One region of the Microbacterium imperiale genome, then DNA from elsewhere that is predicted to be linked to it. Evidence: predicted binding sites of a transcription regulator. Region 1 holds the regulator's gene; each other region holds the start of a gene.
The links. The regulator LexA, encoded in region 1, represses DNA repair genes until DNA is damaged. The targets are predictions, from matches to a motif close to TCGAACANNTGTTCGA.
Positions count from the first base shown of each region.

Region 1 (3,236 bases):
CAGGCCCGGCGAAAGCCTGGAGCAGGTGCTGCAGCACCTCGTTCGAGCCGTTGGCGGCCCAGATGCGGTCGGCGGTGAGGCCGTGGCCGAGGTATTCCGCGAACGACTCGCGCAGGTGGGTGAACTCGCGGTCGGGATAGCGGTTGACCTCCCGCAGGGCGCGAGCGATCGCGTCGAGGATGTCGTCCGCGACCTCCTCGGGAACCGGGTGGGTGTTCTCGTTGACGTTGAGCGCGACCGGCAGCGGAGCCTGCGGCGCACCGTACGGGGTGAGACCCCGCAGATCGTCTCTGAGGGGCAGATCATCCAGACTCGGGCTCATCCCACCCATGCTAGGCGGCGACGCGTATCAGTGACGCCGCGTCGTCATCGGACGCATTCGGAATGGATCAGCGGTGAGGGGATCAGCTTTCGGTCCCGTACTCGGCCGGGATCGCGAGAGTCTGGCCGGCGTCGAGCTGGCCCGAGCCGAGGGCGTTGAGGCGGACGATCGCGTCGACGACGTCACGGGGGTCGGCGTGCGGCGCGACCTCTTCGGCGATGGTCCACAGCGAGTCGCCGGACATGACCGTGATCGTCGTGAACGAGCCTTCGGGCGCACCGGCCTCGGAAGACGCGAGCGCGCCGCCGCCGGAGATGACCGCGATGCTGACCGCGACGACGGCCGGCAGTGCGGCGACCGTGGCGAGCACGCGGCGGCCACGCTGCGTCAGACGCAGACGCGTACGGGGCGACGGCACGTGGCGGACATCGATGGTGGTCATGGCTTCTCCTCTGGAGCGGTAAGAAGGTTCGCGCCCGACCCTCGGCCGGGAAGGCCGGGTGCGAACTTCATTTCCGAACGTATCTTCGATATTGTGTGGTGTCAACCACTCGTCGAAATCGGAGACCGATCGAAGAGACACGCGGACGGTTCCGCGGCGTCTGCTGCCGATCGGGCTACGTTTTCGACAGCGAGAGCCCACCACGAACCTCCGACATCGGGTCGGGGACGGGGCGCGACGACAGGAGACCGGCGGTATGAGCGAGAAGCCGCAGACGCGACGACGCAAGAATCTGAGCGACAAGCAGCTCGCGATCCTCGAGGTGATCCAGCGCGCCATCGCCCGCAACGGCTACCCGCCCAGCATGCGAGAGATCGGCGACGCGGTCGGACTCAAGTCCCTCTCGAGCGTCACGCATCAGCTGAATCAGCTCGAGCTGAGCGGCTACCTCCGTCGCGACCCCGGCAAGACCCGCGCGATGGAGGTTCTGATCGACCTTCCGGGCACCGCCGCCGAGAATCCCGCCGATGCAGCCCCCGCGCTCGGCGACGCCGCCCTCGTGCCCTTGGTCGGCCGCATCGCCGCGGGCGTGCCGATCACCGCCGACCAGCAGGTCGAGGAGATCTTCCCCCTTCCCCGTCAGCTCGTCGGCAAGGGCGACCTGTTCATGCTCAAGGTCGTCGGCGACTCGATGATCGACGCCGCGATCTGCGACGGCGACTGGGTCGTCGTGCGGTCGCAGGCGACCGCCGACAACGGCGAGATCGTCGCCGCGATGCTCGACGGGGAGGCGACGGTCAAGACGCTCCGCCAGCGCGACGGACACACCTGGCTGCTCCCCCGCAACTCGGCGTTCGAGCCGATCCTCGGCGATGACGCCGTCGTCCTCGGCAAGGTCGTAGCCGTCCTCCGCACCGTCTGAGCACCACGGCCGGCCGCACGACGACGGGGTCGCTCGCGTACGGTGGCCTCATGTCCGCGCAGCTCCCCTACGGTTCCTGGCCCTCCCCGCTCACCGCCGCGTGGGCGAGCTCGTCCTCCCTGCGGCTCGACGGCGCGGCCTTCGTCGGCGACGAGATCTGGTGGGGCGAGTCGCTGCCCGATGAGGCTGGACGCGTCGCCGTGCGCCGACGGACCGCCGACGGCGGCGTCGAGACCGTCCTGCCCGGCCCCTGGAACGCGCGGTCGCGCGTCCACGAGTACGGCGGCGGTGCGTGGACGGTCACCGACGACGGCATCCTGTTCTTCGTCGACAAGGGCGACCAGCGTGTGCGCCGGCTGCGCCCCGGCGGCACTCCCGAGGCGCTGACGCCCGCCGATGAAGGCACGAGCTACGGCGGGCTGCGCTGGCAGCACGGAACGCTGTTGGCCGTCCGCGAGCGTGAACAGGCGGGCGGGACCCCGACGCGTCACATCGTGCGCATCGACCACGACTCCGACGGCGACGAGTCGGCGGAGTCGGTGACCGTGCTCGCCGGCGGCAGCGACTTCGTCGCGCAGCCGGCTTTGTCGGCCGACGGCGAGCAGCTTGCGTGGGTCGCCTGGGATCACCCCGACATGCCCTGGGACCGTACCCGGGTCCGCGTCGCCCGTGTCGCCGACCCCGCGCACGTCACCGACGTCACCGACGGCACGACCGCGGCCCTGCAGCCCGAGTGGCTGCCCACGGGCGAGCTCCTGCTGATCGACGAGCCGACGGGTCGCTGGAACCTCTACCGGACGGATCCGGGCACGCAGACGGCCGCCGAGCCGATCGCGCCGGCCGACGCCGACACGGGCGGCGGGCTCTGGGTGCTCGGGGCGCGCTGGTACGCACCTCTCGACGACGGACGCATCCTCGCGGTGCGGACGCACGGCGCGGATCAGCTCGTGCTCGTCGATCGCGAGGGCGGCGGCATCCCTCTTCCCTTCCCCGCGACCGCACGGCTGCAGATCGAGGACGTCCGCGGCGGGCGAGCACTCGTCAGCGGAGCGGCCCCGGGCGCCTCGGGCCTGTGGATCGTGGACGTCGGCGACGGGGAGGTCACCGCGGTGCGCGGCGGGATGCCGGATGTCGACGACGTGTGGATCCCGCACGCCCGTCAGCTCACCGTCGAGGGACCCCACGGCCCCGTCCATGCCTTCGCCTACGCTCCCACCCACCCGGAGGTCTCGGCGCCCGCGGGCGAGCTTCCGCCGTACCTCGTGTGGGTGCACGGCGGACCCACCGCGCACGTCGGAGGCACCGCCGACAGCAAGGTCGCCTACTTCACCAGCCGGGGCATCGGCGTCCTCGACGTCAACTACGGCGGGTCGACCGGGTACGGCCGCTCGTACCGGGAACGCCTGAAGGGGCAGTGGGGCATCGTGGACGTCGACGACGTCGCCGCCGCGGCTCGCGGACTGGCCGACGACGGACTCGCTGACGGCGCACGTCTGGCGATCGAGGGCGGCTCGGCCGGCGGATGGACCGTCCTGGCTGCTCTCGTCGGC
Region 1 is NZ_JAGIOK010000001.1:921,337-924,572, forward strand. It holds gene JOF37_RS04620 (histidinol-phosphate transaminase) at 1-322, opposite strand, end outside; gene JOF37_RS04625 (LysM peptidoglycan-binding domain-containing protein) at 405-764, opposite strand; gene lexA (transcriptional repressor LexA) at 1,021-1,686, shown strand; gene JOF37_RS04635 (prolyl oligopeptidase family serine peptidase) at 1,737-3,236, shown strand, end outside.

Region 2 (3,236 bases), 2.1 Mb from region 1:
TCGGCGACACGGTCTCGGCCGGTCAGCTGCTGGGCCAAGTCGGCGACACGGGGCGCGCGTTCGGAACGCACCTGCACCTCGAGATCGTCATCGACGGCACGTACGTCAACGCCGAGTCCTGGCTCGTCGCGAACGCCGGCTGACGACACGCGTCATCCGTTCACCTTCCGTCGACCTTCATGGCGCGGGGGTGGGTTACCCTGATCCCGACGCTCGCGCACGCCGAGGGGGAGCCATGGGACAACTGCCACGCATTCGAACCGTGAATGCGATCGGTCGCTACGTCCTGCGGCATCACGTGCACCACTGCGGCCTCGGCCGTGAATCAAGGCGCTGTCTTCATGACGGCGCCTTTTTTCGTGTCCGGACCCGTTCCGCCCGCTCGGTGCGCGCGGCGTCGATGATCGAACATCCGCTGAAGCCGTCAGGGCAGTTCGTGAGGACAGGTAATGCGCACTCTGGTACTGAACGCCGGGTATGAGCCACTCGCCGTGGTGTCGTTCCGCCGGGCACTCCTGCTCGTGTTGAACGACAAGGCGACGATCGTCGAGCACGTCGTGCACGATCCCGTCGTGGGGATCGACGGGATCTACGAACGCCCGGCGGTGATCGTGCTGACCCGGTACGTGCGCATCCCCAGCGCACGGCGGGTGCCCGTGACGCGGCGCGGAGTGCTGCGCCGCGACGGTCACCGCTGCGCGTATTGCGGGAAGGCGGCGGCGACCATCGACCACGTCCTGCCGCGTTCGCGCGGAGGCAGCAACTCGTGGGAGAACCTCGTCGCGTGCTGCTTGCGGTGCAACAACCACAAGAGCGACCACACCCCGCAGGAGATGGGGTGGGAGCTGCGGTGGGCGCCGAAGCCGCCGCGCGGCCCGCAGTGGACGGTGCGCGGCACCGAGCGCACCGATCCGACGTGGGAGCCCTACCTGGGCCTTGCCGCCTGAGCGCGCTGACGTCGCGGCAGCACGTATACGCCGCGTCCGACCGTGTCCACCCCCTGAGGTGACGCTCACGCGCCTGCTTATCGTGCGCGCGACGACGAGCGCCGCCCGTCGGTCACCGACGGGGGAGGATGACGATGACGATGAGATCGGTCGCCGATCAGAGCGTGCGCGAGCTCGGGGGACGCATGAGCGTTCTCGTCCGGCAGCGCGATGATCACGTCGAGTTGGACTCGCTGCTCGATCGCCTCGCGTTGTCATCGCATGAGGAGCAGCTGCCCGTCCTCCTCGATCTCTACCGGCTGGTCTTCCCGCATGCGTTCGCCGAAGAGTCCGTGCTGTGGCCCCTCATGCGGCGTGTGCTGCCCGATGGCGAGCAGCTCACGCTGCAAGTCGAGCAGGAGCATCAAGAGGTCAACGAGCTCGTCACCCGTCTCGAGCATCTGGAGCGGGGAACGCCCGAGCGCGAGGCGGCGCTCGGGCGTCTCGCGGAGGTGTTGCGCGAGGACGTCCGCGATGAGGAGGACGAGCTCTTCCCCCGCCTGCAGGAACGCGTGTCGGCGCGACAGCTGCGGATGCTCGGCCTGGCGTGGGAGATCGTGCGTCGGGTGGCCCCGACGAGAGCGCACCCGATCGTCGCCCGGCGGCCGCCGGGGAATGTGCTCGCGGCGCTTCCGCTGTCGGTTCTCGACCGGTCACGCGATCGCCTCGACGCTGCCCGGTTCGCCCGAGGTGCCACCGATGGATCTCTCCATGCGCTCAGCGAAGGACTGTCGCGTGTCTCGCACGCCGTCGAGCGCCTGCCGATCATGCGGCGGGGCGAAGACCCGTCCACCAGCCGCGGAGCCGGCGGGAGGTCCGCGCCGGTCGTCGTCGTGATCTTCGCGCTCGGCGCGGTCGGCGCGGTCGTCGCGGCTGGGCTGGCGCGGCGGCGTCTCTGACAGCTGACGCGCCCGGCCGCGCGGATGTCGGAAGTCGGTCGTATCTTCGATCTCGACGTTGATGGACTAGAACGTATGTTCTACCCTTGATGAGTGAGGTCGATCATGCGCAACCCTGCTGCCGCCGAGGACGTGCAGCGACTGCGCGCGCAGATGGAACGGATGCAGGGGCGCCGCCTCGACGCTCCCGTGCTGCCGACCCATCCGGCTCTGGCGAATCTGCTCCCGGGGCGGGGGCTGCGTCCGGGGACGGCCTATTCTCTCGGCTCGTCCTCCTCGCTGCTGTTCGCGCTGCTGGCTCAGCCGTCGCAGACCGGGTCGTGGTGCGGGGTCGTCGGCATGCCCGGGTTCGGCGCCGAGGCCGCCGAGCGGGCGGGCGTCGACCTGTCGCGGGTCGTGCTGATCCCCGACCCCGGGCCGCGGTGGCTCGCGGTGACGGCGACGATCGCCGATGTCCTCCCGGTGATCGCGGTGCGGCCGCCCGAACGGGCGAAGGACTCCGACATCGCCAAGCTCGCCGCCCGCCTCCGCGACCGCGGTGCGGTGCTGCTCGTGCAGGGGCCGTGGCCGCAGACCGAGGCGATGCTCGATGTGACCGACCCGCGCTGGTCGGGCCTGGGCGACGGTGACGGCTACCTCAGCGACCGGGAACTGACCGTCACCGTGTCGAGCCGGCGCTTCCCCGTGCCCCGATCGGCGCGGATGCTGCTGCCGGCACCCGACGGTGCCCTCTCGGCCGCTCCGCAGCACCAGCACGGCGGACGCATGGCTCCGGTGCCGTTCGAGGAGCAGCCGCTGGTCGAGCCGATCCCGATGCGGCGGGCGGTCTGACGTGGCCGAATCGACATCGCGCGCGCCCGTCCGCAGCCTCGTGGTGTGGGTGCCCGACTGGCCGGTCGTGGCGCTCGTCCGTGAGAGCGGCGGGAACCCGGGCGAGCCGATCGCCGTGTTCGACAAGGGGGTGGTCGTGGCCTGCTCGCCCGCGGCCCGCGCCGACGGAGTCGCCCGGGGGCAGCGTCGGCGCGATGCCCAGGCGCGGTGCCCGGCGCTGCGTGTGGCCGATGCCGACGCCGCCCGTGACCACCGGCAGTTCTCGCCGATCGTGGCGCGTCTGGAAGAGATGGCACCGGGCGTGCAGGTCCTCGAAGCGGGGCTGTGCGCGCTGCGGGTTCGGGGGCCGGCCCGCTTCTACGGTGGCGAGACCGAGGCCGCCGGCGCTCTGCTCGCCGCCGTCACCGAGGGCGACCTCGATGCCCGGGTCGGTGTCGCCGACGGTCCGTTCACCGCGCAGCAGGCGGCGCGCATGAGCACCCGGGCCGACCGGCCCATCCGGGTGGTCGACGCGGGCCGC
Region 2 is NZ_JAGIOK010000001.1:3,059,780-3,063,015, forward strand. It holds gene JOF37_RS14810 (M23 family metallopeptidase) at 1-143, shown strand, start outside; gene JOF37_RS14815 (HNH endonuclease) at 450-947, shown strand; gene JOF37_RS14820 (hemerythrin domain-containing protein) at 1,082-1,885, shown strand; gene imuA' (DnaE2-dependent mutagenesis accessory factor ImuA') at 1,991-2,716, shown strand; gene JOF37_RS14830 (DNA polymerase Y family protein) at 2,718-3,236, shown strand, end outside.
Region 2: the regulator LexA is predicted to act here: its motif matches at 1,953-1,968, upstream of imuA' (DnaE2-dependent mutagenesis accessory factor ImuA').

Region 3 (3,236 bases), 1.0 Mb from region 1:
TGTACCAGACGACCAGCTGCACGACGAGGGGAACCGAGCGGAAGAACCAGATGAAGCTCCAGGCGGCGGCGTTCAGCAGCGGCGACTTCGCCAGCCGGGCGAGCGCGAGGAGCGTGCCGAACAGGAACCCGAGGGTCGCCGAGACCGCCGTGTAGACCAGCGTGAGCCCCAGGCCCTGCAGCACCGGCTCGGAGAGGAAGTAGTGGGCGAAGTAGCCCCACTCGTAATTCTCGTTCGTGACGAGCGACCACAGGAACTGCGCGAGGACGAAGACGACGATGGCGGCGACCGTCCACCGGAACCAGTGCTTGGTGCGGACGACCGGGATGTCGCTGAGGTCGACGCGTCCGGTGGCGGCCGGGGCGGGGGCGGGCGCGGCGCCGTCGCGGAGGTCTCGGTCGACGCGCGGGTCTCGGTCGACGCGCGGGACGGTGTCGGTCATGCGAATCTCCTCGGTCGGTGCGGTGGGATCGGCGGGTGGTGGATCCCTGCGATCGCCCGACAGTAAGGGGCACCGGATGCCGCCGTCGCGGCGTCCGCTCACATGCCGACATGAGCGGAGATACGGCGTAACATCGCGGCGCTCCCGCAGAACACGCGGGTGGAAATCAGAAGGGTGGCGGCTCGTCGACGGGGTCGCCGGTTCGCGCCCCCGGCGGTGGGTCGGGTTCGGGAGTGAAGCAGACGGCAGGTATCGGCACGTCTTCGCGGTAGATCCGCCCGCCGGGGGATGTCCATTCGAGGACCCCGCCGCCGAGTTGCCGGACTTTCCAGTCGGTGAATTGCTTCATCGAGTGGTGTCGTTGGCAGAGGTGGGCGAGGTTGTAGATGTGCGTATGCCCGCCGAGGGCGTGGTCGATGGTGTGATCGATCTCGCAGCGGATCGCAGCCCGCCGGCATCCCGGGAACCGGCAATGCTGATCGCGGGCTTGCAGGAGGCGTCGCATCGAGGCGGTGGGCCGGTAGGTGTCGATCTCGACCGGAGTGCGGGTGATCGGGTCGATGAAGAGCCGGTCCCAGGATGCGGTCTGCCCGGCGAGTTCGCGGGCCGTGTCGGCATCGACGAGCCCGGTGCCGACGGCTTCGGCCGGTCCGTGGTCGGTGCCGGTGAGGGTGTTTGCGGTGACGACGACCTGCACGCGCGCCCGGATCGCGCCGAGCGGTCCGGGTGCGTCGCTGCCGTAGGTCGGATCGACCACCGGCGCCCCGCTGAGCACCAGGTCAGCAAGCGCGTCGGCGCGGAGCTGATCCATCGTGCGCGTATCCGGCTCCTCACACTGGCCGTCGGCGGCGAACGCCGTACCGGCACCCCGGCTGTCCTTCACGGACTGGCCCATCTGCGTCAGCCGGTCCAACATCCCCGCGGCGATCACCGTGGGCAAGGTCGCGATCAAATCCGACATCCCGTCCGCCCCGGGAAGCACCCGCACACACCGCCCCGCTGCGGCGTCCCGATGGCGCTCAGTGAACTCCCGCGGATGCATCCGCTCCGCCAAAGCCCTCAGCGGCTCCTTCACCCGCACCGCGATGTCACGCTCACAGATCTCGATCGCAGCTTCCTCGAACGCGCCCCGAACCTCAGCCGGCACCACCGTCCCGGCTTTGACGATCACCTCCACGTGATCCCGCGTGATCCGCCGGGTCTCCCACGCCGCGAACACGACCGGGTAGTCGTCGACGATGGTCATCGCATGGTCGATGTCGTGCTGCAACCGCCGATCCGACCGCCCCGCCAAACCTGCCGCTTCCGCCGCGACCGACCGTAGCTCCATGTCAGACGCCATCCCCCGCACACCGCCGACGTGCGCGACCCGCAACGCCGACCGTCCGACCTCAGCGAGGGCGCGAATCAGGGCGACATCCCCGGCGTGAGCAGCATCCAACGCCTCGGCGAACGCCCCGAGCGCACCGGCGTGAGCACTCAGTCCCACCCCGTCACTGCCGCCAGTCGTTGCCATATGTCGATGATGCCACCGACCACCGACATCACATTCGAAGATATGTACGCCTGAGGACAACTCGTCGCTACCCGCTCAAGTGCAGGACCCGTGGCGCTGCCCGGGCGCCACCGGCATCCCTGTTCCGCCTATGGGATCCGCACGCCGATGAAGTTCGTCGTGCGGCGCAACTCGAAACCGAGCTTCTCGTATCCCGCGATGGCGTTCGCGTTCGAGGCTGCCGCATGCATGAGCGCGAGGCCGCCCCGCTGCTGGATGTGGAAGGCCACGTCGAGCACGAGGCGCGAGGCGATGCCCTGCCGGCGATACTCGGGATCGGTCGCGACCGCGCTGATCTCGGTCCATCCGCCGGGCTGCAGCCGCTCGCCCGCCATGGCGATGAGGCGGCCATCCCGGCGGACGCCGATGTACCGGCCGAGCAGGTGCGTGCGCGGACGGAAGGGTCCGGGACGGTTGCGCTCGACCAGCGCGAGCATGTCGGGCACGTCCGCGGCGCCCAGGACGACGGCCTCGTCGTCCGGCCGCGGTCGCAGGCGATCGGTCTCGACGAGTTGCACGCCCGCGCCACGGAAGGTCTCGGACCATCCGGGCGGCAGCTCGGGATCGGGTGCATCGGAGCTGATGCTGATGCTGAACTCGCCGCCGGACCCCACCACCTGCACGAGAGAATCCCAGACGGCCGGGTCGTCCCAGGTGCGGACTCCGACGAAGCCGGCGACGTCGTCGGGGTAGCGCCGAACGAGGTCGTCGCCGATGGCGAGGTGCGCGTGGGCGCCGGTCAGCGAGTGCCAGGCGGCGTTGTCGCGCACGTCCTCGATCGTCATGGTCATGGGTGTTCCTTTCCGGCAGTCCCCGACGCCTCGCGCAGACATACCCGCACCCACAACATCGCCGACGCGGAATCCATGCCCGAAACGACGGCGCCACATTCGTTCATCCGAGGGCACCCGCCGTATCGTGCCCTCGTGCACCCTCGCCCCGCCGTGATCACCTGGTCGCTCCTCCGCCTCGCCACGGCCGTCGCCATCGTCGCGGCCGTCGGCGTGCAGCTGGCCGTCTCGGTGACGCGCACGGCCGAGTCGGGCGGTGACGTCGCCACGGTGGTGGCGAACTACTTCAGCTTCTTCACGATCCTCTCCAACCTGATCGCCGCCGCCGTGCTCGCGTGGGCGGGCGTGGCGACCCTCACCGACCCAGAGGGCACGCGGGGCTCGCTGCGCCTGTCGGCCGCCCTCGCGTGCGCGACCACGTACATGGCCATCACCGGCATCGTCTACA
Region 3 is NZ_JAGIOK010000001.1:1,959,308-1,962,543, reverse strand. It holds gene JOF37_RS09705 (amino acid ABC transporter permease) at 1-442, opposite strand, end outside; gene JOF37_RS09700 (HNH endonuclease signature motif containing protein) at 609-1,772, opposite strand; gene JOF37_RS09695 (GNAT family N-acetyltransferase) at 2,087-2,788, opposite strand; gene JOF37_RS09690 (Pr6Pr family membrane protein) at 2,924-3,236, shown strand, end outside.
Region 3: the regulator LexA is predicted to act here: its motif matches at 1,993-2,008, upstream of JOF37_RS09700 (HNH endonuclease signature motif containing protein).